2 regions of the Planctobacterium sp. R6 genome follow, and region 2 is predicted to be linked to the other one. Evidence: predicted binding sites of a transcription regulator. Region 2 holds the regulator's gene; the other holds the start of a gene.
The links. Region 2 encodes LexA, which represses DNA repair genes until DNA is damaged. Its sites were predicted from a motif close to TACTGTATNNNNATACAGTA; they were not measured.
Positions count from the first base shown of each region.

Region 1: a site for LexA is predicted at 14,169-14,188, ahead of uvrD (DNA helicase II). Genes of this name have one in related genera too.

Region 1 covers NZ_JBVTQY010000003.1:38,628-54,466, forward strand. Annotated here, with positions in the region: gene recQ (DNA helicase RecQ) at 1-112, opposite strand, end outside; gene AC0J20_RS03070 (thioesterase family protein) at 234-701, shown strand; gene AC0J20_RS03075 (HAD family acid phosphatase) at 729-2,354, opposite strand; gene AC0J20_RS03080 (MerC domain-containing protein) at 2,546-2,941, opposite strand; gene AC0J20_RS03085 (Fur family transcriptional regulator) at 2,976-3,431, opposite strand; gene AC0J20_RS03090 (TonB-dependent receptor) at 3,639-6,059, shown strand; gene AC0J20_RS03095 (5-methyltetrahydrofolate--homocysteine methyltransferase) at 6,094-7,479, shown strand; gene AC0J20_RS03100 (DUF4397 domain-containing protein) at 7,600-8,973, opposite strand; gene AC0J20_RS03105 (hypothetical protein) at 9,153-9,515, opposite strand; gene rarD (EamA family transporter RarD) at 9,742-10,656, shown strand; gene AC0J20_RS03115 (diguanylate cyclase) at 10,642-11,889, opposite strand; gene uvrD (DNA helicase II) at 11,945-14,113, opposite strand; gene AC0J20_RS03125 (YbhB/YbcL family Raf kinase inhibitor-like protein) at 14,265-14,780, opposite strand; gene AC0J20_RS03130 (DMT family transporter) at 14,900-15,826, opposite strand; gene AC0J20_RS03135 (GNAT family N-acetyltransferase) at 15,836-15,839, opposite strand, start outside.
Region 2 covers NZ_JBVTQY010000005.1:146,311-162,149, reverse strand. Annotated here, with positions in the region: gene glpE (thiosulfate sulfurtransferase GlpE) at 1-72, shown strand, start outside; gene glpG (rhomboid family intramembrane serine protease GlpG) at 69-911, shown strand; gene AC0J20_RS05505 (hypothetical protein) at 1,033-1,515, shown strand; gene AC0J20_RS05500 (flagellar basal body-associated protein FliL) at 1,577-1,975, opposite strand; gene AC0J20_RS05495 (chorismate--pyruvate lyase family protein) at 2,113-2,685, shown strand; gene ubiA (4-hydroxybenzoate octaprenyltransferase) at 2,752-3,585, shown strand; gene plsB (glycerol-3-phosphate 1-O-acyltransferase PlsB) at 3,588-6,026, opposite strand; gene lexA (transcriptional repressor LexA) at 6,201-6,824, shown strand; gene coxB (cytochrome c oxidase subunit II) at 7,220-8,341, shown strand; gene ctaD (cytochrome c oxidase subunit I) at 8,354-9,952, shown strand; gene AC0J20_RS05465 (cytochrome c oxidase assembly protein) at 9,962-10,522, shown strand; gene AC0J20_RS05460 (cytochrome c oxidase subunit 3) at 10,534-11,415, shown strand; gene AC0J20_RS05455 (DUF2909 domain-containing protein) at 11,472-11,681, opposite strand; gene AC0J20_RS05450 (SURF1 family protein) at 11,710-12,426, shown strand; gene AC0J20_RS05445 (hypothetical protein) at 12,401-12,967, shown strand; gene AC0J20_RS05440 (COX15/CtaA family protein) at 12,978-13,955, shown strand; gene cyoE (heme o synthase) at 13,960-14,874, shown strand; gene AC0J20_RS05430 (SCO family protein) at 14,871-15,524, shown strand; gene AC0J20_RS05425 (polysaccharide deacetylase family protein) at 15,521-15,839, opposite strand, start outside.

The DNA.
Region 1 (15,839 bases), on a different contig from region 2:
TGTCACCTTGCCCCTCCCGGAATTCGCGATAACCAAACACTTCCGAAAGTATTTGTTTGGGGGTCCGGAGGCTTTCAACCTGAACAGGAATAGTGGCAGTATTCGATTTCAAAGGGCTTCTGAATGATTATTTAATAAGTTAACAAGACAGCCATTAAAAATGGCAAAATGGCGCACCACTAAGTGTATGAGTTTTTAGCCCTGGCTTCATTAAAAACTTCACAGGAATTCGCATGCAAGAGACAAAATTAACCCAAAAAGCCATGTTGGATTTGGTCATGGATGTATTTGATCAACAACTGCCCTTTAACCGTTTCCTGGGATTGCAAATCGAGCGTACCAATTTTGATAAAGCCACCATCCGGTTAAACTGGCAAGACAACCTGATGGGCAACCCCTATCAAAAAATCCTGCACGGGGGTGTCACCGCAGCCATCCTGGATACCGTAGGTGGTTTAATGGCGATGCTCTACGTAGCAAAAGACCTGGACGATCTCACTGCCGATGAGTTCAGGCAGCGCATTGCCAGAATTGGCACCATCGACATGCGGGTGGATTATCTCAGGCCAGGCAAAGGTGAAGAATTCACGGCAACCGCAGAGATGATCCGCAAAGGCAATAAGGTGGCGGTGTGCCGTATGGAATTACACAATGAAAAAGGCACTCATATCGCCTTTGGCACCGCCACCTACATGCTGTAAGTGGCGACTATTTGCGGTTTAGCCGTGTTAACGCCAGGAGCCGTACATGGGGTTGGGCAACAGGAACAAGCTGCGGCCATGCTCTGGCAGCAACGCGCCAATATCTGCGTGTTCCTGGGTAACACCTGCAAAGTCTTCAATGTTATCGCCCACCTGGAACAAAATCTGATGAGGTTGAGCCCAACTGCGATTAATCTCCCGGGTTAAGGAAAAGCACCCGGCTTTGCCCTGGCGTACTTGCTGGCGACGCAGATCTTTATCGTTGTGTATGCCTGGTTGGCCAATCACCTCCTTATCCGCCGCCACCCGGCCCATCAAACAGGTGTTGTCGTTTGTCACTGGAACCTCAAGCGCCTGCAAGTTACGCCAGGTGTGGGCGTCCAGCGTACGCGGTCGATTGGTGATCAGCGCCACTTTACCGCCCTGTTGATACACCGCTTCCATAAAGGCTTTGGCGCCAGGCACTAATACAGCGTTTTCGCTTTCTACCCAGGCATTCCAGGTATCAGGAGCAAATCCGGTTCCCAGTGTCTCTGTTTGGCGTTGGTAAGCGGAATTGTCCAGAATGGTTTCATCCACGTCCATCACCACCACCCAGTTGCTGGTTTCAGACGATACCGATTTGATGGCTTCAGTGGCCTGGCGGTACATGTCTTCGGTTAACAGTTGATATTCTTTGCTGCGGGTGAGCCAGGTAACCGCTGTCGAATAAGCAGGTTTTTCTGCAAACAGGGCGGTGGAAATTGCACAGTGATCACTAAGCATGGCCTCGGCTTCCATGTTGTCAAACTGATGCACCTGTATTGAATTACTGGCCACCTGGGTATTCATGCCCCCCACCAGAATATGATCGATAGGTGCCGGGTAACGCGGGTGACAGCCAATAACATCGCGGGTTGCCAACCGGGTCGAGCGGTTTTCGCTGAACAGCAACCTTGACAGGCGATTGTACGGCGCCGACATGCGATGATTAAAATCGCCTAAAACCGCATAGGCCGTGCCCTGCGCTTCGCGCTGTGCAATCCAGTTATCGAGAATAGGCGCTTGCCGCGCGTAGATTTGGCAAGACTCAGAATCACTGCTCAGGTAATCATCGACAAAGCAGCCGCTTTTCATATGTACGTTTAAAATGTCCAGTGGTCCGTTAGGCGAAGCCACCTGGATGACTAGTCCGTAGCGCAAGCCGGGCATATCCAGCGCCAGCTCTTCAACATTGTCTGTTGCCAGTACAGCTACGGATTTTTTGACGGCAAAGGCCACTTTTTGCTGGGTAGAGGTAAAGCCACTGCCCCGGCACTCATAGGACTCGCTGTCCGGTCTTTGCGATACGATGATCCGCCAGTCACTGTCAGGAAAAATTTGCGCCATGGCTGTGGCCGAAGCGACTTCCTGCAGCGCGATAACATCGGCATCAAGACTTTCGGCATAGTGCCTGAGTGCAACAATCTCCTGTTCAGTACGCGGTCTGCACCCTGTGTCCTGGGGATACGCCAGATGTTCAATATTCCAGGTCGCTATCCTCACCGGCATGGTAACGTCAGTGGCTTGCACCACATCGTCTGCTTTTTCCGGCATGGCGAGTGCATTATTGCTGGTGCATCCAACGGTGAGTGCCAGCAGAGAAGCTAAGCCGAACAAACGCATTGTATTCATAAACATTGGCCTTTTTTAATCCTTTACTTAACTAAGCAACCTTCATTATGAAGAATTGTTAGGTCAACACAACCTAAATGATCCCGTCACCTATACCCCATCTTGCCGCTAAGAAAAAAGCGCAAAACCCAATTTATCGCTAAGCAGTTGCCCATGTTAGCATCCGCTCATTGCGGGTTTAAGAGGCCAGCCTATGGCGCTTCTGGCTGCTGACACTGGCGTAATCGATAGTTGCGCAGATGCCCCCAGGCTATTGCCACAGAGCCCAGTACAGTCAACAGAACTTCGCCGGTTTCCCCCAAATAATCGTGCCCAAACAGAACAGCCGCCAGCAACAATCCAAGCCCTGTTACCCCAACGGTCAGCACCGCAGTCTGACTGTGTCTACGGTAGCCGACAATCAACGTAATCAAGCTCAGCGGCACGATGAGGTAAAGCAATCCGATGTGAAAAACCTCATCATTCAGTGCTAACAGGCCGGTTAGTGGCGGCAGGATCAATAACAACAGGGGTAAAAACAGACAGTGCAGCAGACACAGAAATGAAAGTCCGACGGCTGCCTTATCGCCAATTTGCTGTAACTGCATTTTACTGTTTTCCTTATATTGTATTCGTCGCCTGTCACTGACAGCGACGGCAAATTCCGGTGATTTCTAATTGGGTATCAGTCATCAAAAACCCGGTGTTTTCGATGGTGCTGGTCAGTTGATGTACCAGATTTTCCGCCACCGGAATTTCTTCAACCTGCTGGCAGGACTGGCATATCACAAACATGGAAAACGGATGGTGCTGACAGGTTAACAGACTGGAGCAGGCCACATACTTGTTTGCCGATTGCAAGCGATGGACCAGTTGGATGGACTCCAAAAACTCCAGAATTCGGTATACCGACATCGCCATAATGGCTGGCTTGTTAACCTTGTTGTATGCGTGAGTCAGCTCATAGGCAGACAGCGGACATCCGGCTTTGAGTAATAATGTCAGAATCCGTTGCCGCTTTTCAGTGAGCTTCCGGCCAGTGTGCTGGCAGGCACGCTTGTCGGCCAAAATAACATCGTCTGATAACTTACGGCTCACGCGGTCCTCTTCTATTGGCAATGCTGTCGAATCTGACCTGACAGCAAGCAGTTCTGACTATCTGTTGCCGGCCAATTTCGGGGTCATAAATGCCCCGGTTATTCGCAATGCTCACGCCGTTTTTAAAAAGTCAATTTGCTTTCCGTTTTGAGACAATATAACATCGCCCACAGCATGATACAATATAACATTACTTAGAGGTTTGGAATGCACAGAATTACCAAAGTTGCCGCCCTTATTGGCGCTTTGTTACCTGCCAGTGTGATGGCACAAACGATTGAAGGTGTGGTAACAAATGACAAAGGCAATGCCGTTGTGGGTGCCAACGTAGAGGTTGAAGGCGCAGGGATCACCACTAAAACGGATGCACAGGGACGCTTTGTGTTACAAAATCTTTCAGTCGGTGTGAACGAAATACACATTTCAGCGAAAGGCTTTGCCCATCTGCATCAGGATATTACGCTGAGCGATAATGCGACGCAGCAACTCGCGCTGACACTGATACGCTCACCGATAGAAGTTATTGATGTTGTGGCTACCCCTGTGCATATGTCGGTTATGGAATCCGCCGCGCCGGTCAGTGTACTGGGTGGCGACACGTTGCGCCGACAACAGGCAGCATCGTTAGGCGACAGTCTGGAAAAAGTCGCCGGTGTGCACACTAATTTTCACGCCAAAGTTGCCAGTACGCCAATAATTCGCGGTTTAAGTGGTCCCCGGGTACTTATCGCACAAAACGGATTAGACAGCAGTGATGTGTCTCGCGTTGGTCCGGATCACTCTGTGGCTTCTGAAGCATCAACCGCACAACAAATTGAAGTGTTACGCGGGCCGGCCACCCTGTTTTATGGCAGTGGTGCTATCGGTGGTGTGGTCAACGTGGTTGACCAACGCGTTCCCACTGATTCCAGTACCCGTGGTGAATGGTTGCTGGAAGCCAACTCGGCGGACGACCAAAAACTGGCATCGTTTAACGCCACTACCGGCACGGAATCCTTCGGCTTATACCTGGATGGTTACTGGCGCGAATCCAACGACTATGAAACGCCGGTAGCGCCAGAGTTGGAACACGATGAACATGATGAACATCACGAAGAGCATGGCAATGTGGTTGCCAACAGTGGCGAAGAATCTAATGGCTTTACTCTGGGCACCAGTTATCTGTTCGAACAGGGTTACATCGGAGTTGCGGTAGAGCAATTTAATCGTGAATACGGTATTCCTGGTCACAGTCACGGTGACGAAGAAGTGGATGTTTTTGCTGATCTGGAACAAACCCGGGTGCAATTGCAGGGTGAGTACAACCTGGATGGCGACTGGATCTCGCAAGTACAGCTCAGAGCCGGCTATACCGACTATGAACACGCAGAAATTGAAGAAAATGTCACTGGCACCACTTTCGAAAATGAAACCCAGGAATTGCGTTTAGATGTGATGCATGCCTCGTTTGGTGAGTGGAATGGCGGCATCAGCTTTCACTACAAAAACAGTGAAGTCGCTGCCCAGGGTTCAGAGGCGTTCACACCACCTTCAGAATCTGAAACCCTGGCGCTGGCCGTTATGGAAGAACGCCATTTTGGCAATGTGCTGGTGCAGTTGGGTGCCCGTGTCGAGCGTGTAACTTTGACGGCGGACAATGTGCTTCTGCCAGAGATTGAAGCCCACGGTCATGAAGACGAGCATGATCACGAAGATGAACACGATCACGAACACGACCACGGCGACGAAGTTTCTTATATCCGTGTCTTTGAAGCAGACCATGAATTTACGCCTGTCAGCCTGTCTGCCGGTTTAGTCTGGGACTTTACCCCTGGCTACAACCTGGGTTTATCGGTTTCTCGCTCTGAGCGTGCCCCATCGGCATCAGAACTATTGTCTTTTGGCCCTCATATCGGTACCCAGTCTTATGAAGTTGGTGCGTTATTTGCCTTGCATCAGGACGGTGACGAAACCCACATCGAGTTAACCGAGGATGTTATTGATCTGGAAACAGCCAACAACATTGACCTGACACTGAGGAAAACCCAGGGGGAAGTGGGCTTTGTTCTCAACGCCTTCTACAACCGGGTAGACAACTACTACTATCAAATCAATACCGGATTATTCGCGGAAGACGGGCATGATCACGATCATGAACACGATCACGGAGACGAAGGCCATGATGAACATTCTGGCGAATTGCCGGTGTATATCTTCCAGACTGACGACGTTATCCTGCACGGATTTGAAGCGCAGGTAGCCTGGCAGGCCACGGATACCTTCAAAGCGACTTTCTTCTCAGACTATGTCCGAGCCCGACTGGAAGACGGCGGCGATCTGCCGCGCACTCCGCCCCTGCGATTTGGTACGCAGTTTAGTTATGAACATCAAAATATCAGTGCTCACCTGGATGTTACCCGTTATCAGGAACAGGACCGCATTGCTGACGAAGAAACCGTGACCGACGGCTACACCCTGGTGGATGCCAACATCACTTACACATTGTCAGCGATGGGTCAGGATATCGATCTCTACCTGAAGGGTACCAACCTGACCGATACCGAAGCGAGAGTTCACTCTTCGTTTTTAAAAGATATTGCACCACGCCCGGGCCGCAGCATTGCTGTGGGTATCCGAGGTTATTTCTAAATCTTTGCTAAAAATACAAAATAGGGAACAATTTATGACTAATTCATTCCAACTTAAATTGCTGGCGGCAGCGATCGGAACCATCTTGCTAACGGGTTGTGGTGACGCCGAAACAACGATTATTGAGCAAGATCCTATCGAAGTACCAGATGATGATCACAGCGATGACGACGATCATGACCACGGTGAACATACCATTGAGTCCATGGGTCGTCTGGCGGTATTGTCCGGTGAAAGTGCCAGTGTCACCATTTTGGATATCGAGCACAGTGAGGCGCTGGACAGCTTCGCCCTGATCCATGAATCTAATTCTCTGGCAGCTTCTGCGGATCTGCGTTATGCGGTAATCGCCAGCCGGGGACAGGATTACCTGGGTTTCATCGACAGTGGTCTCTGGCGTGAAGATCACGGTGATCATCTGCATGACTACGAGCAGGCCCCGGCTATGAGTGATTTTGAATTATCCGGCAGTCGTCCCACTCACCTCGTCAATCACGATGGCCAAATGGCGGTCTTTTATGACGGTGACGCAGATTCCGGTACACCCGCAGCAGTGCAGGTGCTAACGGATCTGGACATCAGCAACGAAAACAGCGATTTACCGACGTTAAATTACACAATCAATATGCATGGTGTTGCTGAGCCTCGGGGTGAGCACCTGTTATCCACTATTCGTCGCGACGACGCCGAAAGCACCTCTGGTGCCAAAATTCTGCCAGACCAGGTTGGGGTTTATCACCTGCACGATGGTGAGTATGAGCTGGAGCAGACTCTGGAACTGACTTGTCCTGACCTGCATGGCGCGGCGCAAAATCACGAGTTTGTGGTCTTTGGTTGTAGTGATGGTGTGTTGGTTGCGCATCAACACGACGACGAGTACGAAGCGGAAAAGATTGCCAATATCGACGGTCTGGAAGGCCTGCGTATCGGCACTATCTATGGTCATGAAGACAGTGAAACCTTTATCGGTATTGCCTCTGCACACGGCGGCAGCCACGCAATCCTTACCGCTATCAACCCTGAAGAAAACGAAATGGAATTGCTGGAATGGCAACCTGAAGCCAGCCCGGTAGCCTATGCGTTTTCTCACGGTGGTGAGCAGTTCCTGGTACTGGACAGCGCCGGATTCCTGAACATTTTGAGTGGACATGAGCATGATGGCCATATGCACTGGGAGCTGGAAACCCAGTTAGACATCACTGAAGAAGATGTTGCCAACATGCCAGAAGGCATGAACTTCAGCCTGACGGTCGCGCAAAACGGTCACTATGCGTATGTTTCAGACCCTATCGCTCAGCATGTGTTACAGATTCACCTGGAAGACATGGAAATAGAAGGTGATATCGAACTGGACTTCGCACCATCCAAAATCACCTGGTTGGGTATTGCTGAAGAAGCAGAAGAGCACAACCACGACTAATCTGATTTATTCTGCTGTGCAAAAGGCCGTCGCTGCAACAGCGACGGCCTTTTTTATGACAAGCCTTTTTGCGGTCAAACTTTTTTGCAAATAATCTTGTGTATAAGCGCAATCGCCAGCCTAATTAAAATCATCCATTAATATCAGTTGCGGAGGCAATCCGCCGCGTTCGGCATCAACTGCAATGGCGGTATATATGCTGCCCGCCTGCAAGGATAGCTGACCGGTTTCAATGGCGGCATCTTTGGTACCTGCCGCAGTCACAGTGACAAAATAATCACCCGCAGCCAGCTGCACATAACCGGTTTCCGTCAACATCGGGGTAGTAAAAGGCACACTGCTAAAAGCAGGATCGGCATTGTCGATGTCGCCATCTGTCGTCACATAGATATCAACATCACCCGCACCCGGCGAAGCGTGAAAGATACGCACCTGAGCTGCAGTGGCGATCCGACGCGGATTGTCCATTACGATGTCCAGCCCAACATCCGACAACACATTATTCGCTACCGCCGTGTAACTCTGGCCAATGGCAAGGCTGGCCGAAGCATCGTCTACCACCACAACGCCGTTGTTGTTTGCCGCCACGTCAATCAGGTAGTCCCCTTCGGTGACAGACAAATAATCAGTAGCCGCGGTAAAAGGTACGGCTTCAACCAGTACCACCTCGTTGTTGGCAATCACATCCACAGAAGGCCCGTTGGCAACCCCGTGTACCACCCGTAAGTTGGCTCCGGTGGCTTCATCCCATAGCAAAGATGACGCACTTCCATCGGCTACCAATAAGGTGACAGGCGAGTCACCGGCCCCCACGTTTTCAGTGGCAAACACCATAAGATCAGCTCCCGCCGTCAGGCTCAGCGTGCCGGAGTCATACACCAGGGTGTTGGTACCGGCAGTGGTGATTCTGATCTGATAGTCACCGGCGGGCACTTCCACCTGCCCGGTATAATCCATAAAAGCGGCTGTCGCAACGGGTTGCGCTGCACTTAAATCATCCCCCGGGGCAGTAACGTATACGTCCACTAAAGGCGCTGCGGGTGCAGCATGAACCACCTGCAAACGCACATTACCTGGCGTCACTTCGCTGAGGTCATTTTCAATGACCAGCGGGGCAATGTTTGCAGTCGCACCGATGGCGACCACATCGTAGGTTTTATCATTCTGCAAGATTAACGAAGCATCAATCACAGTGCTGCTGGCGTTTGCCGGTAACAGGGCATCAACCTGAACACTGTAGGTGTCAGCAGGTACTGAAATCCACCCGGACGAAGTCTGATAATCCACGGCTTCGAGGTCAGCGAGTATGGCGCCATTGGCCATAACATTCACCAAAGGAGCGTCAGGTGAGGCGTGTGTGACCCTGACAAAGGGGTCGCTGGTTTCAGGCTCCGGTGCCGGTGGGGGCGGTGTCACTTCAGGCAACTTATTATCATTGTCTGAACAGGCAAATAATACTGAAGTACAAATAGCAGTGAGTAGTAGTTTGGTCATGCTCCTCATGGCAATATCCTCTTGTTACTGTTTATTTTCGAATAAAAAATTAGGCGAATAACAAGGCTAGCTACGCAGGAAATGACAGAGCAGATCACCAGGGGTAAAGGGGAGTACTCTGTAAAAAAGTATAGTGTTTGTTTTTGTGGGGCTGAGAATGGCCTTAACCGCCAGTACTGTTAAGTACCCGCCAGAGTAGTAATTACGCGCGATTCAGAGAGTTTGAGAGTTTGAGTGTTTGAGAGTTTGAGAGTTTGAGACGCACCTTCATTGGCGGCCAGATTGGCAGAGATATACGACAGCGTAAATTGCTGTGCCTCTACGGCGGAACGATATTCGCGAGCGGCAGCGATTGAACCAAAAGCGGTGAGCAGTACTTTTTCGCTTTTTTCTTTTAAATTCATGAGTTTTGACTCATCCAGCATCCAGAACAAAACGTCCATTGTATTCACTGACAGTTTAACATCCTTATGCTTAAGGCCTGTTGTATTTTGCAAATCCGTCGTCATATCCGTCAACCACACCATTTGTTTTGATGTCATCAGCATATAGGTTGAGCAGTGAACAAGCCGTCAACTAAAATGACAAAAAATGAATGTGAATAATGCCCTGCACAATTCTTATTTAGAGATATTTTTTACTCCAAGTGTGCAGTAAAGCTGACAGCTTAATTTAGTTTATTTCGCTATCACAAAGATCAATTCAACGCTTCCAAATCGCTGAATAGACTATATATTGTCTGTCTCGTAAACGTTTAAGAAAATACCCATGCAACGAGATCAAACTAAGGCCGGCGTATTGCTCGCTATTAGTGCCTACAGCATGTGGGGATTTGCCCCCATGTACTTCAAACTTCTGCAATCCATGCCCGCGCTGGAAATACTGCTGCATCGCATCGTTTGGTCAGTGGTAGTGTTGTTCGCGTTGATTTTAGTCTTGCGCCACCATCACAAAGTGGTCAGCGCCCTGAAAAACAAAAAAGTGGTAACAACTTTGTTGTTGTCCGGTTTGTTACTGGCCGGAAATTGGCTGCTGTTTATCTGGGCGGTTAACAATGATCACTTACTGGACGCCAGTTTGGGTTACTACATTAACCCCCTGTTAAATGTACTGTTGGGTTACCTGTTTCTCGGAGAAAGATTGCGTAAACTGCAACAGGTGGCTGTCGTTATGGCCACGATTGGTGTAGCGTTTCTGGTGATATCCGTCGGCAGGCTGCCCTGGATAGCGCTGGTATTGGCGGGCAGTTTTGGTGTGTATGGACTGATGCGCAAAAAGGTCGCTGTAGAATCCATCCCAGGCCTGTATGTGGAAAGTCTGATGATGTTGCCATTCGCCATCTGGTTTTGGTGGGCGATGGCGTCTCCGGCCAGCAACATGTTAAATAATAACAGTGAAATGAACCTTATCCTGATCGCGGCCGGGGTTGTTACCACAGCGCCCTTATTGTGCTTTACGGCAGCGGCCAGACGCATTCAATATTCGACGCTGGGCTTCTTCCAGTATATCGGCCCCAGTATCATGTTTTTGCTGGCTGTATTCCTTTATGGAGAACCGTTAGATGAAAACCGTTTAATCACCTTTGGTTTTGTCTGGTCTGCCCTGATCCTGTTTAGCTTTGATTCCTGGCGCGCTTACCAGATAAAAAACCGGCCTGTTCATCGGGAACTAGTCAAAGACTAACTGATTGCGCCCGTTTTGTTTGGCCTGATACAAGTTTTCGTCCGCCAGTTTGAGTGTCTCATCGGTGTTGCCGTTAAATCTGGCGGAAGCGCCGATGCTCACGGATACATTAATCTTATGAGTTTTATAACGGATTGCGGTAGAAGCAATTTCCTCACGCACGGCATCGAGCAATTGGCTGGCAGACGCCATATCCAGGTTTGACAAGTAGGCACAAAATTCCTCGCCACCAAAGCGCGCTACATAATGATACTCACAGTGTTTATTGAGTATTTGCGCCACCACCTTGAGTACGTGATCTCCGGCATCGTGACCATAATTGTCGTTTATCGCCTTAAAGTTATCCATATCAAAAATGGCAAAACACACAAAACCCGGCGCCATTCTCAGATTGGCCTTAATGCGGGCAAAAAAGTGACGACGATTCGGTAAGTCGGTCAGGTAATCCGTATTGGCGGCATGTTTAATCGCCGCAACGTTTTCAATGTGTTCAATATTCTGAATTACCCGGCAAAAGAACTCTTCGTGACAGTAGGGCTTGCTGATGTAGTCGTTTGCACCACTTTTGATAAACCGCGCAGACAATGCAGAACTGCCTTTACCCGAAACACCAATTACCGCCACTTCATCTTTGCTGAAGGTGTTGCGCAACTCGGCCACCATTTCCACACCGGTTTTATTTGGCATGTTTTCATCGGTGATCACCAGCCTGATATTATTGTGTTGCCGCAACACAGTGAGCCCTTCCTGGCCATCTTCCGCTTCATAGGTCACGAAATTGTGGCGGCGCAACAAAGAAGTCACCATCGAACGGCTAAGGCGAGAATCATCTACCACCAGCACACCGATTTTTTTATTTTTTTCCAGTCGCAATAACAACCGGCTGAGGTAATCGTAAACCTGGGCATTTTCTTTGGGTATGTAATCCACCACATCTTTGGACAACACCCTATCACGGGTGCGCTCATCCAGCCGGCCGGTAATGACAACGGTGGGAATAAAGGCCTGAATGGCATAATCGATGGCTTCGCCGTCTTCGGCATCGGGTAAGTTGTAATCCACCAGCGCACAGAGGTACTCCTCGGGATAGCTGGAGGCAAAGATCTGTTTCGCCTGCGCCAGATTCGCAGCTGTCACGGGTTCCAGTCCGGCTTTAGACACCAGATGGCTCAGTACTCGCATACTGGTGGGGCTGTCTTCGATAACGAGTACTTTGTGCTGCATCAGGGTCATTTTCTGCTCGGCGGTTTAGCGTCTAAGTATGCAATTAAATACCTGTTAAATGTTATTATACTTTAGTCAAACGTGCATAGCTCATGACCAGCCATTTGCTGCCAAATTCATCAAAATTGACCTGAATTCGTGCATGTTCGCCCTGACCTTCCATATTGATGACCGTGCCTTCCTGAAATTTGGGATGCTGCACCCGTTGCCCCAACTGCATACCGGAATCTTCAAACGCCTGGTGGGAAGCAGCGTGCTCATAGCGGTTGTAGACTGGCCGGGATATTGTTGTGCGCAGACGCACCTCTTCCAGACACTCCGATGGCATCTCTTTGATAAAGCGTGACATAGTGTGAAATTTATCCTGCCCGTATAAACGCCGACTTTCCGCCCAGGTCAGATAAAGTTGCTCCATTGCACGGGTCATACCCACATAACAAAGCCTTCGCTCTTCTTCCAGCCGCCCCGGCTCTTCCTGGCTCATTTGGCTGGGAAACATGCCTTCTTCAACACCGGCCAAAAACACCAGAGGAAACTCCAGTCCTTTGGCGCTGTGAATGGTCATCATTTGTACCGCATCCTGGTGCTTATCCGCCTGAGTCTCACCGGCCTCCAGCGAGGCATGCGCCAAAAATGCAGCCACAGGCGTCATTTCATCCGCTTCCTCGGGTACCACAAATTGTTTGCAGGCGGTTACCAGCTCTTCCAGGTTTTCAATTCTGGCCCGGGCTTTCTCTCCCTTTTCCGCCTGATACATGGCATACAATCCGGAATGGCGAATAACGGCATCACATTGCTGTTCCAGCCCCATGTCAGCAAAATCTTCCTGCATGGTGAGCACCATATCAATAAAGCTCTTGATGGCGTTGCTGGCCCGCGAAGCGAGGCGCTTTTCGGCGATCATCAACATCGCGGTTTGCCACAATGACTGCTGATTTTCACGTGCCAGCTCCCGGATCTGACCCAGAGTTTTTTCACCCACGCCACGTGCGGGTACATTCACCACCCGTTCAAATGCGGCATCGTCCAGGGGATGATTCATCATACGCATATAAGCCAGTGCGTCTTTGATTTCCTGCCGCTCGAAAAAGCGCATTCCACCATAAATGCGATAGGCGATAGATTCGTGCAGGAGGGCTTCTTCCAGAATACGGGACTGGGCATTGTTGCGGTATAAAATGGCACAATCCTGCAGGGCGTTGCCCTGTTCAAACCAGGATTTGATTTTAGAAATGATAAATCGCGCTTCGTCCATTTCGTTGAAACCGGCATAGACTTTTATCAGCTCGCCTTCGCCTTGTTCGGTCCAGAGCTCTTTGCCCAGGCGCCCCTGGTTATTGTCTATTACCGCATTGGCTGCTTTCAGAATCACACCGGTGGAGCGGTAATTTTGTTCCAGCCGTATGGTTTCTGCACCGGGATAATCCCGCAGAAAATGATGGATATTTTCGATGTTGGCACCACGCCAACCGTAAATTGACTGATCGTCATCGCCGACAATCATGGTGTTGTTGCCTTCGCCACTGAGCAAACGCAGCCAGGCGTACTGAATATTGTTAGTATCCTGGAACTCGTCCACCAAAATGGCGCGAAAACGACGTTGATAATGGGCCAGAATCTCGGGGTTGTTCACCCACAACTCATGAGCCCGCAACAGAAGCTCGGCAAAATCCACCAGCCCGGAGCGATCACAGGTTTCCTGATACACTTTGTAAATCTCAGCCATTTTTTGCTGCGTGTAGTCATCCCGGGTATCAATCTGATGTGGCCTTAAGCCCTCGTCTTTGTTGCCATTGATATACCATTGCACCTGTTTCGGGGCCCAGTGTTTTTCATCCAGATTCATGGATTTCAAAATCCGACGGATCAACCGATACTGATCATCCGAGTCCAGGATCTGAAAGCTGTCAGGCAGATTTACATCTGCATAGTGAGCACGCAGCAGGCGATGGGCCAGACCGTGAAAGGTGCCCATCCACATGGTATGCAAAGAGCGCCCCATTAACTCTTCCACCCGACCACGCATCTCGCGGGCAGCTTTGTTGGTAAAGGTCACGGCCAGAATGTTGTGCGGAGCCAGCCCCTCAACATCCATCAGCCAGGCAATTCGGTGCACCAAAACCCGCGTTTTACCACTACCGGCACCCGCCAGCACCAACATGTCCCGGGCTTGTGCAGCAACGGCACTGCGCTGTTTGTCGTTTAAGTTATCCAGTAGTCGCGAGACGTCCATGGCACCCCTGTTTTTATTGCCTGAGGAAAAGAAGTTGGGGCATTATAATCAAAAGCACTGGATATTTGTACAATTGTATTCCCGTCCGGGCAATACAGCACATGACACCAGGCGCTGCCCGGTTCAACAACCGGGCAGCACAGTTGCGGTATCAGCGTTTGTACAGGGCCTGCATCGTCACTGAATCCAGAGCGTTAGCCTGCACCATATAACCGGTTAAGGCCGCAGAGGCATCCGGCGATAAATCCAGCTTGCCAGGCAAGGCATAAACGGTAAACAGGTAGCGATGTGCACCGTCGTTCACCGGCGGACAGGCGCCACCAAAGCCAGCGCTGCCGTAATCATTGCGCAGTTGCATTGCCCCCTTGGGAAGATGTTCATCACCCACGGCACCGGCTCCGCTTGCCAAGGAAGTAACCTCAGCCGGAATATTGACCAGCTGCCAGTGCCACCAACCGCTGCCGGTGGGCGCATCCGGGTCATAGGCGAAAACAGCGAAAAACTTAGTCCCTTCCGGTGCACCTGACCAGGTCAGTTGTGGCGACTTATCTTCGCCGGAACATCCAAAGCCATTAAATACCTGAGCGTTTTTAAGAAAAGCGCCATGAGACATGTCTTCACTAAACAGTGTCATTTTTGCCAATGCGGGTAAAGACAAAGCGGCCATAGCGGACAACACAAGCGTTTTTTTAACTAACGATTTCAAAACAGACTCCTATTGAAAAATACGTTAATGAAAGATTCCGTTTGCCAGTTTGTCAGGAAATAATCTTCACCGAAAGTGTTTTAAGGTTTTTCAGAGGAAATGCACTCTTCATTAACCAGCGCTTTCGCCTTTTTCTGCTCGTGTATTGTTTGCCACAGAATCGGCGCAATGATCATCAGCATACCAACAGAAATCCAGATATCGATCGCTTCTTTAAAGATCCACCAGCCCACCAGTGCGGCAAAGATCAATCCGGAGTATTCCGCCAGAGCAATCGCGCCTGCTTCCGCCCTTCGATAGGCCACAATGCAGCACAACTGGTAACCACAAACACAAATGGCAGACCCCACCACCAGCACCAGCATTGAAAGGTTCAGAGGTCGCCAGTCCAGCAGGGCGAGCGCCCCCATCAGTGGTATCGATAACGTGGTTCCCCAAAACATAATTGCCAGTGTCGGTGTGCTGGCCGGGATAAAACGCACCAATAAATTGTGACAGGCAATGCAAAGGGCCGCTGCGAGTCCGGCAAAAATCCCGATACCGCCACTGTCGGGTTGCAAAGCAATGATCACCCCGGAAAAACAAAACACAATATTGAAGATTCGGTATTTGTGCAGCGGCTCCTTAAACCACCAGGCTGCCAGCAATAAAGTGAGCACCGGGCTGGCGTAAAACAACACATTCGCGGTCGCCAGCGACAATTCCGTCAATGCCAGAAAGACACAGGCACCACCTATCGCCGTCAGATTTGCCCTGAAGGTTTGCACTCTGGCACGCCGCAATATTCTGGCATCTTTGGGTAATTGCAGGAAAAACGGCAACAGACAAAGTGCCAGCAAGCATTGACGTAAAAACAGGTACTGGTATATGCCACTGGAACTGGCAAAGGCCTTTACAAATACGTCGGCCCCGGTGGCAAACAGGTTTCCGATCAACAAAAAACCAATGGCCAGCAACAGCGCAGAGACCACCGGTCGCCGCCAGATATAAAAAAGACGCTTATCCACGACTATCAGCTAC
Region 2 (15,839 bases):
TTTGATGACGTTTATAGCATGGATGGTGGTTTTGAGGCCTGGAAACAATCTATGCCATCAGAAAGCGCGTGATTGTTCTGGCGGCCTTTCCGCAAAAGTCACCGGCGAATACGCTGGTGGCTTATATGCAGGCGAATAATATCGCGTGTTCCTGTCAGGCGCAGGAACAGCAATTTCAGGTGATTCTGCACGATGATTCCGATCTGGAAGAGGCAAAACAGATGTTGCTGGAATTTGTGCAAAATCCCAACGCCAAAAAGTTTCAGTCTTTTGCCTGGCAAATTGCCGCGCCTGCCGAATTAGGGGCGGGCAACAGCCATTTTTCCCTGAGCAACATAGCAAATTCGCTGTTCAAATCGCCCTTTGCCGCCGCAATTTTACTGATTGCCCTGGCTATTCATGGTCTGGTGTTTGTATTTGGCCAGTTTGAACTTTTCGATCACCTTTATTTTCAGCCCTGGTCAGAAGTGATGCAAAGTGGTGAGGTGTGGCGATTAATCACACCAACACTGATGCACTTTTCTGCCCTGCATATTATTTTCAATCTGGTGTGGTGGTGGATTCTGGGCAGTGACATTGAACATAAACTGGGACTGGGTTTGCTGGTGGCAATCTATCTCATTACCGGATTGCTCTCCAACCTGGCGCAGTTCTGGGTCTCTGGCCCGAATTTTGGCGGTTTAAGTGGAGTGGTTTACGGATTATTTGGTTTTGTCTGGTGGATGGGCTGGCTTAGACCTGATAAAGGATTGAGTCTGTCGAAACCCTTGATTGGCTTTATGCTGCTGTGGCTGGTTATAGGGTTTGCAGACGTGCTCTGGATAAACATGGCGAACACCGCTCATTTAACGGGTTTGGTTAGTGGCTGTCTGCTGGCGTTGCTGGCCAGTAGAGTTTTTGCCAAGGTGTAGGCTGAGGCTTTCAACATTTCAGATTTTTTTCCACAATTAATTGGTGTCATGTTTTCCACATTTCTATATGATCTAAATTCGCTTGATTTCCCGCGATAACTAAATGCAATCAGGAGTGTTTATGAATCATCTTACCCGACGTAACTTTCTCCAGGCTGGGGGCGCTGTTTTAGGCATTTCCGCAATGGGTTTTCCTCACTTTGTGAGTGCGAAACACGATTATTTGACTGGCGATTACCCCATTCCAACGGCCCCCATAGACGACTTTGTGTCGGTTCTAAGGAATATTATCCCGGACAGTGACGCGGCGTATTGGCAAGTCAATTGGCAGTTTGCCGAAGATCCTTATTTCGAATCTGTCGTTAATGCTGATAGTGTGAAATACAAAGCTGATGGAGAAAAACTAATTTCTATCAGATTGGAAAAAGTGCCTGCGGGTAAAAAGCTCTATTTCAAAATTGAGTGCGAGAATTGCTATGCAGATGAGTTGATCGGGGGTATGGACAAATATACTGCCACGCAGTTTGTTGTTTTCCCGGGCTCTGAAATGTCTGCTGAGGGTTTGGACGTCAAAACATCCCCAACACTGGCGGCAGTTTACTGAGCTTCAGTTTAACCGGTCTCGGCCTGAACAAGGTGCGCTCAGGCTGAAGATTGGCAATGATTTAACCTTGATAAAGGTATTTGGTAAAGATCACATCTTTAATCATTTCTGAACCGGTTTCTGCTTTCATGAGTTTGCGCAACTCATCCAGGCAGGCGCGGCGAATATCTTCCCGACCGGTCAGAGACTTTACCTGTTCTTCAGTCTGGCGACCAAAAATGTCAATGGTGGTGGCTCGCAATAGCGGAGCGTGGTGTTCAGCGGCTTCCAGATGTTTGGCGGAATCCAGCATTAACTCGATGGTAACTCTGACATAACCGATATTGCGGCTGTTGGAGCTGATGTAGTTAGTGACAATGTCCGGCTCCAGACCAAAGTAAGCAGTATCATTGGCTTGTGTCGTGCCACTAAAGAGCAAAATGTTTGCTAAAAGTGTGAGTCCCAATATTTTTATTTTCATATTCAGTACCAGAAAAAACCAATAATAAACAGGATGATAACGGTCCAACCGCTATTGTAGATTATATTACGCAGAAGCTTTAGTCTAAATCATCTAATTGGTATTATTTTGCATAATTTAATTAATCTACATGAATTTTGGCTGAAAACCTTCTGAAAAACCTCACTATTAACGAATCCTGGCATAATGCTGATGATTTCCAACCCACTGATCCTCTGTTGCGCAACTGGTTGCTTAATACCGGGTCGTTAACTGAAAGGCTGCAGGCCAATTGTTTGCGCTTCGAGGTAGAGGTACTCAATCAGCAAACGGCGGAGATTTCTCCCGATGAAGTGCAGTACCTTTATGGTCAGTTTGGTGCGGTGCCACAGGATACCCAGGTGCGTGAAGTATTCCTGAAAGGCAATGATGAAACGTGGGTATTTGCCCGCTCTTTGTTGCCGGTGAATTTCCTGAATGACGAAATGTCTGGTCTGATGCGATTGGGCAACAAACCTTTGGGTAAAATCATCTTTAACGATCCCAGGTTTCAACGTCAGAGCTTTCAGCTGGTTAAGTGTCCGGTGTCGGGCCTGACTCAGGAGAAACTGGGGTTGCGCGATAACCAACTGGATTTGTGGGGCCGCCGGTCGCTGTTTAGTTTTAAAACTTATCACATTATGGTGGCTGAGATTTTTCTGCCAGGGAGTCCGGCCTATGCCAATCTCTAAGTTGTCAGGTGGTTCACATTGAGCACATTCAACCTGTCAAATAAAGCCAGTGCCTGTTGGCGGCTGATGCGGGCAGACAAGCCCATCGGTACCTGGTTGCTGATGTGGCCTACCTGTTGGGGCTTGCTATTGGCGGCACAGGGTTGGCCTGGCTGGCATATCAGTCTGGTATTTGTATTGGGGACTTTTCTGATGCGGTCGGCAGGCTGTGTGATCAATGATTTTGCTGATCGCAAAATTGATGGCCATGTGCAGCGCACACAGCAAAGACCGATCGTCAGCGGCGAAATTTCGTCCCGGGGTGCCGTGCTGTTGTTTGCCTGTCTGTCTTTGCTGGCTTTCCTGTTGGTTCTGACACTGAACTGGCAAACGGTAATGTTGTCCTTCGTGGCGCTGGCTCTGGCATTTTGCTATCCCTTCATGAAACGGTTTACTTACCTGCCGCAATTTGTGTTGGGGGCGGCATTTGGTTTTGGTATTCCGATGGCATTCATGGCGATTCAGCAACAGGTTCCCTGGTGGGTTTGGCTGCTTTATCTGGCTAATCTGTTGTGGACCGTGGCTTACGATACCATGTATGCCATGGTAGACAGAGAAGACGACCTGAAAATAGGGGTGAAGTCCACCGCCATTCTGTTTGGTCAGTACGATAAATTAATCATTGGTCTGTTGCAGGGCTTAACCCTGGTGAGTCTGTTGCTGGTATTTTTATGGTTGCAGTTGGGCTATTTTGCCTATGGTATGCTGTTTATCGCTGCACTTTTGTTCTTACAGCAACAAAAAATGATTGCGCATCGTCAGCGTGACGCCTGCTTTCAGGCGTTTTTGCACAACAACAAGGTGGGGCTTGTGATCACCCTGGGACTTGTCGGGGAGTTCCTTCTCCCGACGTTCATCTGAGCTTATTTGATTTGCTGCAGGCGTTTGACAAATTCCGGTGACACCAACGTAAACAGCAGTTGCTGTAATTCTTTACTCTTTTCTGAGTGCAATAACAGGCCTTCATCATTGGATTCCCAGATTTCATACTCGCGTGCGGCAGCAATAAATGTAGCCAGCACATTTTTGTCGTAAAATTCCGGGGCGCTGATACCATGCAGCGTTGACATACGCTCCGCCACCTGTCTGCTGCGTTTTTCCAGGGCGCCGCGCGCGGTGGTACCCAATTGCTCTAATTGGTTCAGCACCAGGGCATAGCGTTGCAATGTTTCCTGGATCACCGATTTGAGCAGCCACAGGCTGTAAAATTGCACACTGCTGGTATCGGCGGGGGTAAGTACGCCGTCGTTGGATTGCAGCATGCCCTGTTGCACCATGCCGTCGATCAGACTTTGGGTGTAAGCTTCAGCCTCTGCTTCTTTCATGTAGATAAAGAGTTCTTTTTTCAGCAGCGGGAAAATCCGGGAAACAATATTGCTTACTTCATCGCGATGGCATTCATTGTGGGCGATAATGATGGCCGCGATTAAACCGGGTACGCAGAACATGTGCAAAATGTTGTTGCGATAATAGGTGAGCAATATCGCGTTATCGCGCTCAATGGAAATAATCTCACCAAAGCTATCTTCGGTAACATTAAATTTGTCCAGTCGGAGGGTGTTTTCTAACAACTTTTCGGCGCTCACCTGCGGGAAGCTGCTCTGACTGCTGTAGGGGCATTGTCTGAGCAGTCCAAGATAACTTTCCATAACCTGCAAAAGCTCTTCTTTGCTCATGGCCCGTTTTTCGGCAGCCAGCAAGCATAAAGAGGCCAGGCCCATACCGCTTACCGCCGATGCCTGGTTAATTCTCTCCAGAATGTTGTGACTCAGTACATTGACAGTCGGGTTTAACCAACTGGGCTTTTTGTCTTCAATACTGCCCTGATCTTCACGCCATTGCGGTGCATTGTTATCCAGGTACTGACCCAGGTGGATCGGCTCCCCAAAATTTAAAAAGCCATACCCGTAATTTTTCAGCTTTCTGATGGCGGAAAACACCCCGAGAAAGGACTCTTTTTCCTTGTTTTTACCGCGCAGCTCTTTCAGATAACTTTTAACTTCCATGACGTGTTCGTAACCGATGTAGACCGGCACGATGCTGACCGGCCGTTTTACGCCTTTTACCATCGCCTGAATGGTCATTGCCAGCATTCCGGTTTTTGGCGGCAGTAATCGCCCGGTACGGCTGCGACCGCCTTCTGCGTAGAACTTTACCGAATAGCCTTTGTTGAACAACTGCTCCAGGTATTCACGAAATACCGCGGTGTAGAGTTTGTTTCCGGCGAAAGAGCGTCGGATAAAGAAGGCTCCACCGCGTCTGAACAGGCCACCAACAGGCCAAAAGTTGAGATTGATGCCTGCGGCGATATGGGGCGTAACCAGTCCTTCGTGATAGATTACATAGGTCAAAAGCAGATAATCCATGTGGCTGCGATGGCAGGGGACATAGATGATTTCGTGACCATTTTGCGCCAGTTCCCGTACTTTGTCGGCGTTTTTAACTTCAATGCCATTGTATATTTTGTTCCAGACCCGCCCTAACAAGCGGTCTCCTAGTCGGATAACGCCTTCGCGATAGTCGGCGGCGATTTCTTCAATATAACTTTTGGCATTCTGCCGGGCCTTGTGTAATTGTGCCGGTGAGTTTTTGGCTTCCTGCGCCATGGCTTTTTTCACTGAGGGGGCCGCCAATATGCTGTTAAACAGCTGATGTCTGTCCATCAACATCGGGCCATTCATGCTTTGTTGGCGACGATAAAAATGGGTACGCGCCAATCGGATGAGTTTATGTGCTATTTCAGAATCTGTGCCTCGGGTGGTGGCCATACGCTGGCTGGATACCGCAGAGCTGTAATAGACGAAGTTGTCCCGTCCTAAAAACAATACGATAAAAAACTTTCTCAACCAGTTTGGCGACGCTCTGTCGGTAAGCAGATCAGCCCAGCCACGACTTTCTTTGCCTGGTGCCCGGCCCCAAAAAATAGAGACGGGAACGATTTGCAGATCCAGTGACTCGTCATCACGGTGCAGCTCAAACAACCGGGTAAAGCTTTTATTTATGTCTGTGTGTTTGGACTTTTTTGACAGCAGCGCTTCCGGCTCCTGTAAAAACAGACAGTTGGTTATCTTGTCGTTGCCAATTTCCAGTTGTTTGTCAGGCGCCGGCAGGCCCAGCATTTTTGTGGAGAGTTCCAGCGCTACGCGGTCTGTTACCGAGTTGGTTTTTAACAGATAGATAATTGGACGACTTTTATCAATACCTAACTCGCCTTCAATATCTGTCGGGATATTGCTGGTTTTAACCAACCAACGAGTTGGAAACTTCACTAAATTAAAAAACAGATTCTGATACCAAGCCATGGTTATTTAAATTAGATTCACATTATCGGGGATCATAGCATGACCTTTTCTGTTTGGCTTAGTGATCTATGTAAGCGAATATCGCGGTCAAAAGCGAAATAGCAGATTTTCTGTTGAGATTATTCGGCAACTGTATATACTCCCAGTTAAACTGTACGTAAAAACAGGTTCGATATGCGTCCACTTACATTACGACAAGAGCAGGTACTCAACCTGATCAAAGAGACCATTGCCGATACGGGTATGCCACCCACACGTGCTGAAATTGCACGTGAACTGGGGTTTAAGTCAGCCAATGCCGCCGAAGAGCATTTGAAAGCCTTGCAAAGAAAGGGGGTCATTGAAATTCTGGCAGGGACCTCCCGTGGCATTCGTTTAACCGGACCTGTTGACGAGCCTGAACCTGAGTTGGGTTTACCCCTGATTGGTAAAGTGGCTGCCGGTGAACCCATACTGGCGCAGGAGCATATCGAAAGTCATTATCAGGTCGCTGCCGGTATGTTTCAGCCAGAGGCACATTATCTGCTGCGTGTGGATGGTGAGAGTATGAAAGACATCGGCATAATGGACGGTGATTTGCTGGCCGTGCATCGCACTAATCAGGCGCGTAATGGTCAGGTGGTGGTGGCAAGAGTGGAAGATGATGTCACGGTTAAACGTTTTGAAAAAACCGGTTCCCAGGTTTTACTGCATGCTGAGAACGCCGACTTTGCCCCGATTAAAGTGGATTTAAACTCCCAGCCGCTAAATATTGAAGGTATTGCGGTGGGAATTATCCGAAATAACGCCTGGATGTAATAATCTTTTTATCTGGCATTAGTTTTTAAATATCTTTCTGTGATGACCTAGCCCATTGATAAATGGGCTTTTTTGTTTGTAATACCGCTTCAGTATAGTTTCCCCGGCCTAAAAGTTTTGCCTGAAAATGGCTTTTTTATTTCCTTTTTCCAAATTTAGGTCTATTTTTGACCCTATAGGTGATGAAAAAATCATCATTTAGTGTCTCTCAATTGTTTTTGATCTTCGAAATTTGTTTACATATCATTCAGTTTTTAACATAGTAATAACATATCTGTTTCAATGCCGTAACTTTTGTGCGGCACCGTTGTTGTAAAAATGACCAATAAGAAAACAACGGGTTAAGAAGGAGGAACACACAGGTGGGTAAAATATTTACTGGGTTTTGGGGCGTAATGGCGTTTTTAGTGAGTTTCGCTTCTTTCGCTGCATCAGATCCTAAGCCTGAACAATATCAGTTAAATCTGCGTAGTGGCGTTACTGACATTAGCCAACAGGTTTATGACCTGCACATGACCATTTTTTGGATTTGTGTGGTGATTGCCATCATAGTGTTTGGTGCGATGTTGTGGGCTACCATTTTCCACAGAAAGTCCCGGGGCGTAAAACCGGCTACCTTCCATGAAAGTGTAAAGGTGGAAATCGCCTGGACGGTGGTTCCTTTTATCATCCTTATCGGTATGGCCATTCCCGCCACTAAAACCCTGATTGCTATGGAAGATGTCTCTGCACCAGATGTGTCTGTGATCGTGACCGGATCACAATGGAAGTGGCATTACAAATACATGGACAATGAGGTGGAATATTATTCTGTGATGGCGACTCAACCTGAACAGATTGCCAATAAGCTGGAAAAAAATATCAATTATTTGCTGGAAGTGGACCGGCCACTGGTGATTCCCACCAACCAAAAGGTCCGTTTCCTCATTACTTCTGATGACGTGATCCACTCCTGGTGGGTTCCGGATTTTGCGGTGAAAAAAGACGCGAACCCCGGTTTTATTAATGAAGCCTGGGCCCGGGTAGAAAAGCCGGGTATTTATCGCGGACAGTGCGCCGAGTTGTGCGGGAAAGATCACGGCTTTATGCCCGTGGTGGTGATTGCGAAAGAACCGGCTGAGTATGCAGCCTGGATAGAAGAGCAGGAAGAGTTGCAGCGCAAAGCAAAAGAAGAAGAGCAAAAGTTACTGGCCATGAACATGGACATGGACGAGCTGATGACTGTTGGTGAGCACGTCTACAATACTACCTGTGCGGCTTGCCATATGCCGAACGGGGAAGGGTTGCCGGGCGTATTCCCGGCACTGAAAGGCAGTGACATTGCGCTAAATGACATGCAAAAACATATTGATGTCGTGGTTAACGGGGTATCGGGTACAGCGATGCAGGCTTATGCAAAACAGCTTTCCATGAAAGAACTTGCCGCAGTAATAACCTACGAGCGTAATGCCTGGGGGAATGATACCGGTGAATTGGTGCAAGCCAAAGATGTTAACGCTGTATTAAATGGACAATAAGGGGGAGTTGAGATGAGTACAGTGACTAATGATATCCATCACGACGAACACCATGATCATCACGATCATAAACCCAGCGGTATAAAGCGCTGGTTGTACACAACTAACCACAAAGATATCGGAACATTATACCTTTGGTTCGCCTTTATCATGTTTTTGATTGGCGGTGCCATGGCGATGGTGATTCGGGCAGAATTGTTTCAACCCGGGTTGCAGATAGTTGATCCCAACTTTTTCAACCAGATGACCACAGTGCACGGTTTAATCATGGTGTTTGGTGCGGTAATGCCTGCATTTACCGGCCTGGCAAACTGGATGGTGCCGCTGATGATAGGCGCACCTGATATGGCATTACCCAGGATGAATAACTGGAGTTTCTGGATCCTGCCTTTTGCATTCTTGATCTTATTAATGTCGCTATTTATGGAGGGCGGCGGCCCGGCTTTTGGCTGGACGTTCTACGCTCCGCTGTCCACCACATACAGTAATGATACCACTGCATTATTTGTGTTTTCAGTGCACATCATGGGGGCCAGCTCAATTATGGGGGCGATTAACGTTATCGTAACCATATTAAACATGCGCGCGCCGGGCATGACGTTTATGAAAATGCCCTTGTTTGTCTGGACCTGGCTGATCACCGCCTTTTTGCTAATTGCCGTAATGCCGGTTTTAGCCGGTGCGGTGACTATGGTACTGACCGACAAGTTTTTTGGAACCAGCTTTTTTGATGCCGCCGGTGGTGGTGATCCAGTGATGTTCCAGCATATTTTCTGGTTCTTCGGGCATCCGGAAGTATACATCATGATATTGCCTGCGTTTGGCATTGTTTCTCAGATTGTTCCTACCTTCTCCCGTAAAAAACTGTTTGGGTACTCATCAATGGTGTATGCCACAGCGTCCATTGCGTTGTTGTCATTTATCGTTTGGGCGCACCACATGTTTACCACCGGGATGCCGGTAGGGGCTGAGTTGTTTTTTATGTTTGCCACCATGCTGATATCGGTACCAACAGGGGTGAAAGTCTTTAACTGGGTGGCGACGATGTGGCGGGGAGCCATTAGTTTTGAAATACCCATGATGTTTTCACTGGCCTTTATTGTCCTGTTCACCATTGGTGGATTGTCGGGTCTGATGTTGGCGATTACACCGGTGGATTTCCAGTATCACGATACCTACTTTGTGGTAGCTCACTTCCATTATGTTCTGGTTACCGGTGCGGTATTCTCAATTATGGCGGCAACCTACTATTGGCTACCGAAATGGACCGGAAAGATGTTTGATATTACCCTGGCCAAGTGGCACTTCTGGTGTTCACTGATTTCGGTAAATCTGTTGTTTTTCCCCATGCACTTTGTTGGCCTGGCGGGTATGCCAAGACGGATCCCGGATTATGCACTGCAGTTTGCGGACTTCAATAAGTGGATAAGCCTGGGTGGATTTGCGTTTGGCCTGTCGCAATTGATCTTCCTCGCCTTGTTGATTAAGGCGTGTCGCAAGAAAGGCGAACCTGTATCTGCGCAGGTTTGGGACGGCGCTGAAGGGTTAGAATGGGAAGTGCCCAGCCCGGCACCTTACCACACCTTTGAAACACCGCCAGTGGTTAAGTAGTTTACATATATGAGTCATTCACGGCAGGCCGAAAACAAGAAAGTTGTCATCAAACTGGTGGCTGTGGTTTTTGGCATGTTTGGTTTTGGGTTCGCATTGGTCCCCCTGTATGACGTGTTTTGTGCAGTTACCGGCATCAATGGAAAAACGTCTAATGAGGCGGCGGTATACACCAATATAGAGGTGGATAAAAGCCGCCTGGTGACAGTGGAGTTTATCACCCGAACCAATACCGGTATGCCCTGGCAATTTGAGACACAGACGCGCCGCGTTGAGGTTCATCCCGGTGAAATGTACCAGGTAGACTTCTATGCAAAGAATCCGACGCAACGGGATATTGTGGGGCAGGCTGTCCCCTCTGTTTCCCCCGGAACCGCAGCAATATACCTGAACAAAACAGAGTGTTTTTGTTTCGAGCAACAGCCCCTTAAATCGGGGGCCGAAACAGTGATGCCAATGCGGTTTTATGTGGACCCGGAGCTTCCAAAAAACATTAACTTTTTTACAGTGCAATATACTTTGTATGACGTAACTTCGGATGCGCAAGAAATTGCCATGAACCGTGGTTAAAGGAGATTAAAATGAGTGAACAACAATACGAAAAATACTATGTTCCTGATCAAAGCCCCTGGCCATTTGTGGGCGCTGTTGCCCTATTTTTAATGGCGCTTGGCGCGGGTAACTTCGTCATTGAAATGAAAAAAGGCACTGACGGCAACGGCGCTTTGATGTTGCTGGCGGGATTTGTAGTTTTGCTGGTTATGCTGGTCGGCTGGTTTAAGAATCAGATCGATGAATCCATGTCAGGTATGCACAGTGCCCAGTTGGGACGTTCATACCGACAGGGGATGTCCTGGTTTATTTTTTCCGAAGTGATGTTTTTCTTTGCATTTTTTGGCGCGCTCTTTTACGCCAGAGTCATTGCTGTTCCCTGGTTAGGAGGTGCTTCAAACAACGCCATGACCAACGAAGTCTTGTGGCCCACTTTTGAAGCAATTTGGCCGCTGGTGGAAACCCCGGGTGGCACAACCACGGAAGCCATGCCCTGGACCGGATTACCCCTTTACAACACTATTATCTTGTTGGTTTCATCAGTTACAGCTCACATCGCACATGTTGCCCTTGAAAAAGGCGAAAGAGGTAAGCTTAAGTTGTTCCTCGGAATCACCATCTTACTGGGTTGTACGTTTCTGTATCTTCAGGTAGTGGAATATATTCACGCTTACCAGGATATGGGGTTAAAACTGGATTCAGGCATTTACGGCAACACCTTTTTTATGTTGACCGGATTCCATGGATTGCACGTAACTCTGGGAACCCTGATGCTGATCATCATGTTTGGTCGGGTATTGAAGGGGCATTTCTCACCCGATAATCAATTCGCTTTCCAGGCCACAAGTTGGTATTGGCACTTTGTTGATGTGGTCTGGGTGTGTCTGTTTGTGTTTGTTTATATTCTTTAAATAAGGCTTGCTGCTCCTGGTTACAGGTATACACAACACCGGTTAACAGGCTCTGTTTAATAAGGGCGGGGATTAGGCGTAATGATCCCCGTCGCCACTGCGATAATCAGCAAGATGATGATAATTGCAGAGGTCATCACTCTTCTACCGATAAATTTCGTCATAGAGCCTTGTCCGGGCTCATTTTTTAACATTATCATCATGGCTCTGAACAGATTGTAAATCATAAAAAGTAAGAGCAGTGCTACAATAATTTTAACGGTCATTCAGTGCCTCTTTTACTGTAAATATTTAATGAGAAAGTTACCCCTTATCCCTACCTTAATCACTTTTATAGCGCTTGTCATCTTATTGAAACTTAGCGCCTGGCAGTTTGCACGGGCACAGGAAAAACAAACGTTGATGGAGCAGGATCTCGCTTCAAATCAACAGGTTTATGGCGACCTGCTGACCGCGCTGGCAGCACCTGGTAACAACAACTTTAAGCGGCTTATGCTTTCCGGAGTTGTTGATAGTGAGCACCTGTTCTATTGGGACAACCGGGTACTGCAAGGCCGAGTGGGATATGAAATCATCGCTCCTGTGAAAACCGCAGCAGGTGATATATTGGTTAACTTTGGATGGCATGCCGATACCGATTTTCGCCGGACATTGCCGCAAATTAATCTGCCTGAAAGGGTGCAGCAATTGCGGGTTGTTCTGTATTTGCCTGGCCTGAACAATCTGATTCAGCAAAGCGAATCTCAGGGCAACTGGCCCGCTTTGATTCAACAACCGGATATTCGGTTAATGGGGCAGTGGCTCAGTCGTGATTTCATTCCCGCAATGGGGTATGTTGAACCGACAGAACAGTTTGCTCTGGAGAACAATTACCGGCCTGTAACTTTGTCTCCGGAAAAACATATTGCATACGCTATACAATGGTTATTGCTGGCGATTGCCTGCATTCTGGTATTCATCCTGGCATTGAGGAAAAAGTGGAAAGATGAGCGACAACAACAAATCGAATAATCGCAAAACATTAATTATCTTTGTTTTAGTTTTTTTAGTACCGGTTGTACTGGCCTGGTTTGCATTGCAAGGCGACTGGTTTAACAAGGGGGCGACCAACAAAGGTGAATTGCTCAATCCCGCTATCGAAATGCCGGAGTTATTGCGCGGAGAAAAGCCATTCTGGCGCTTAGTGTACGTCTTACCCGCCAATTGTGATGCCCGCTGTAAAAATGCGATTTACAGTCTTAATCAGGTGTGGATAGCCGCAGGAAAAGAGCAGGACCGCATTGTTCCTACTGTCCTGATTATGCCAGACAGTGATACAAACGCGGTGGCGTCGCTTTCCGCTGAGTCACACTTTGTGCTGCTGAACACGCAATCTGACTATTTGGATAAGGTGTTTAAAAAGCAAACCGTTAGTGGTATTTTTATTGCTGATACGCTAGGAAACGTAATTCTTCGTTACCCTCTTAGCTCCGAACAACAACAAGCGGTATTAAATAGCCGCGATATACTTGCCGACTTGAGGAAGTTACTGAAACTTTCCCGAATCGGGTAGAGCCAATTTTATGAGAAATCTCGTCAAAGTTAGTATTTTTCTCGCCCTGGTGGTCATCGTGCTTGGGGCTTATACCCGGTTGTCAGATTCCGGACTGGGCTGTCCAGACTGGCCAGGCTGTTACGGTCACATGGTTGTGCCCAAGACCGATGATGCGATTGCCAGGGCTGAATCTGCCTTTCCCGACCGGCCTCTGGAAGCCCGCAAGGCCTGGATAGAGATGGTACACCGCTATTTTGCCGGTACACTGGGCTTATTGATTCTGGCGATTGCTATTCTGGCAATTAAAAATCGCCGCCAACATACCCCCGTCAAACTCCCTTTTTTAATCCTGTTGCTGGTAATTTTTCAGGCGGCCCTGGGGATGTGGACAGTGACCATGAACTTATTGCCGGTGGTGGTAATGGGGCATCTGTTAGGCGGTTTTACCCTGTTGTCCTTACTCTTTCTTTTGCATCTCAGGCTGAAACCCTACCGCATCCCGGGGGGAGATCCCAGGGTACGACGTTTTGGTAAATATGCGTTGCTGGGTTTAGCTATTCTGGTGATTCAGATTGCATTGGGGGGCTGGACCTCGGCGAACTATGCGGCGTTAGCCTGTACTGAATTACCCGTCTGCGAAGGGGCCTGGTACGAAAAACTGAACTTTTCCGGTGCGTTTAGTGTGCCGGAAGCAGACAATTACGAATTTGGAGCGCACCCTTATGACGAACGCATGACTATGCATATCGTACATCGCTTTGGTGCCCTGGTGACTTTCATTTATTTATGTTGGCTGGGCGTACGCTTGTACACTGCCGCTATTTCTGACCGTATTAAAAATCAATCAGTGCTGATGATTTCAGTACTGGGCTTGCAGATTGGCCTGGGTGTCTCTAATGTGGTGTTTAGTCTGCCCATAGTGGTGGCCGTGGCCCACAATGCCGTTGCGGCGTTATTACTACTGACACTGATTTTATTGAATTACACACTCTACAGAAAGACCTGAGTTTATGGAAAAAGTTGCGAAAAATGGGTCTCCTGCAAATGCCTGGCAGGGCGCAGGTTGGCGAGATTATTATGAAATGACAAAACCCAAAGTGGTTTTGTTGTTATTACTGACTGCATTGGTTGGGATGTGCCTGGCCGTAGAGGGGGCGTTGCCTATCGTGCCGTTAGTGGCGGGTCTGTTGGGAATTGGGATGTTGTCCTCGTCCGCAGCGGTAATAAACCACGTTGTGGACCGGAAAATCGATGCCAAGATGGCCCGTACCTACAATCGCCCTGTACCGAAAGGCAAAGTAACCCCGCAAAGAGCATTGCTCTTTGCCCTGTTACTGTGCCTTGTCGGGTACGGCATACTGGAAGTGTTTGTTAATCGGCTGACAGCGGTGCTGACGTTTGCCAGTCTGGTGGGATATGCCTGTATTTATACCATGTACCTCAAGCGTGCTACCCCACAAAACATCGTGATTGGTGGACTTGCCGGAGCGGCACCACCCCTGTTGGGTTGGACCGCCATGACAGGCGAAATTCACGGTAACGCGCTGTTGTTGGTGCTGATCGTCTTTACCTGGACACCGCCGCACTTCTGGGCATTGGCCATTCATCGCGAAAAAGACTATGCCAAAGCCGAAATTCCCATGTTACCGGTAACTCACGGTATTGAGTTTACCAAAACATCAGTGTTGGGTTACACGGTGCTGCTGGGACTGATATGTCTGATGCCGTACCTGGTGGGCATGACCGGATTGATCTATCTGGTAGGGGCGACATTGCTCAACGTTGCATTTTTGGTTTATGCCTGGAAACTGAAATACGCCGCCAAAGACGAAACCGCCATGAACACCTTCAAGTTTTCTATTCTGCATCTGATGCTGTTGTTCATTGTTTTACTGGTGGATCACTACTTCAAGTTAGTATTATGAAACAACCTGTCTTTTTGGGAAGCATCGCGGTAATCGCGTTAGTCGCTGGTGTCTGGTTAGCGCTGAACATCGCGCCGCCTTCAGTATCTGAACCTGCCTATGCTCAGATGTATCCGGCACCCAGAATGCTGAATGACGGCGAACTGAACGGTCACGACGGTTCCACAATTACGCCGGATTGGTTTAAAGACCAGTGGACTCTGGTGTTTGTGGGCTATACCTGGTGTCCCGATATTTGTCCCACCACCCTGGCTGAACTCAAGCGCATTTACCCTCAGCTGACTAAGTTAAGCGAACACCCTCCGGTCAAGGTCTTGTTTATCTCTGTCGACCCGGGCAGGGATGATACGGCCAGGTTGAAGCAGTACATTGAATTTTTTAATCCTGATTTTTATGCCGCCACGGCGGAGCACAAGCAACTATTCCCATTTATTCGCAGCATGGGCATGGCTTACGCTATTGCAGAAAGCACGGATAAACCCGATTACCTGGTGGATCACAGTGCCTCTATGGTGATTGTCAATCCGGATGGACACGTAATTGGGCGATTCAAGCCGGACCATAAGCCCGGCCAGTTGGCCATCAGTGATGCTCAGCAAATTCTGGCAGATATGCCGCTGATTATGGCCCGTTACCAGGCCAGGGATTAATCCAGCCAATTACCTTCTGCTGTGGCCACAAACCAGGGCTGCGAATGCCAGTAGTATCTTCCTGAATGCGTTTTACTGGGCGCAGTGCAATTGACTCTGGAACGGCCTGGCTTAAGTATCTTGTCGGCTGAAATGCTGACCTGATTACCCTGCCACTCAGTGGCGATTTTATCGCCATTGAAATAACAACTAAACAGCGCGGGATTGAAGTCAGAGGTATCGATTTGCATCTGATATGTTAAGCCAGGTGGCTGATAAAATACCGGGTCGTTGATGGATATTGAGGTTACCGGCATGGCAAGTGACTTCAGTTTG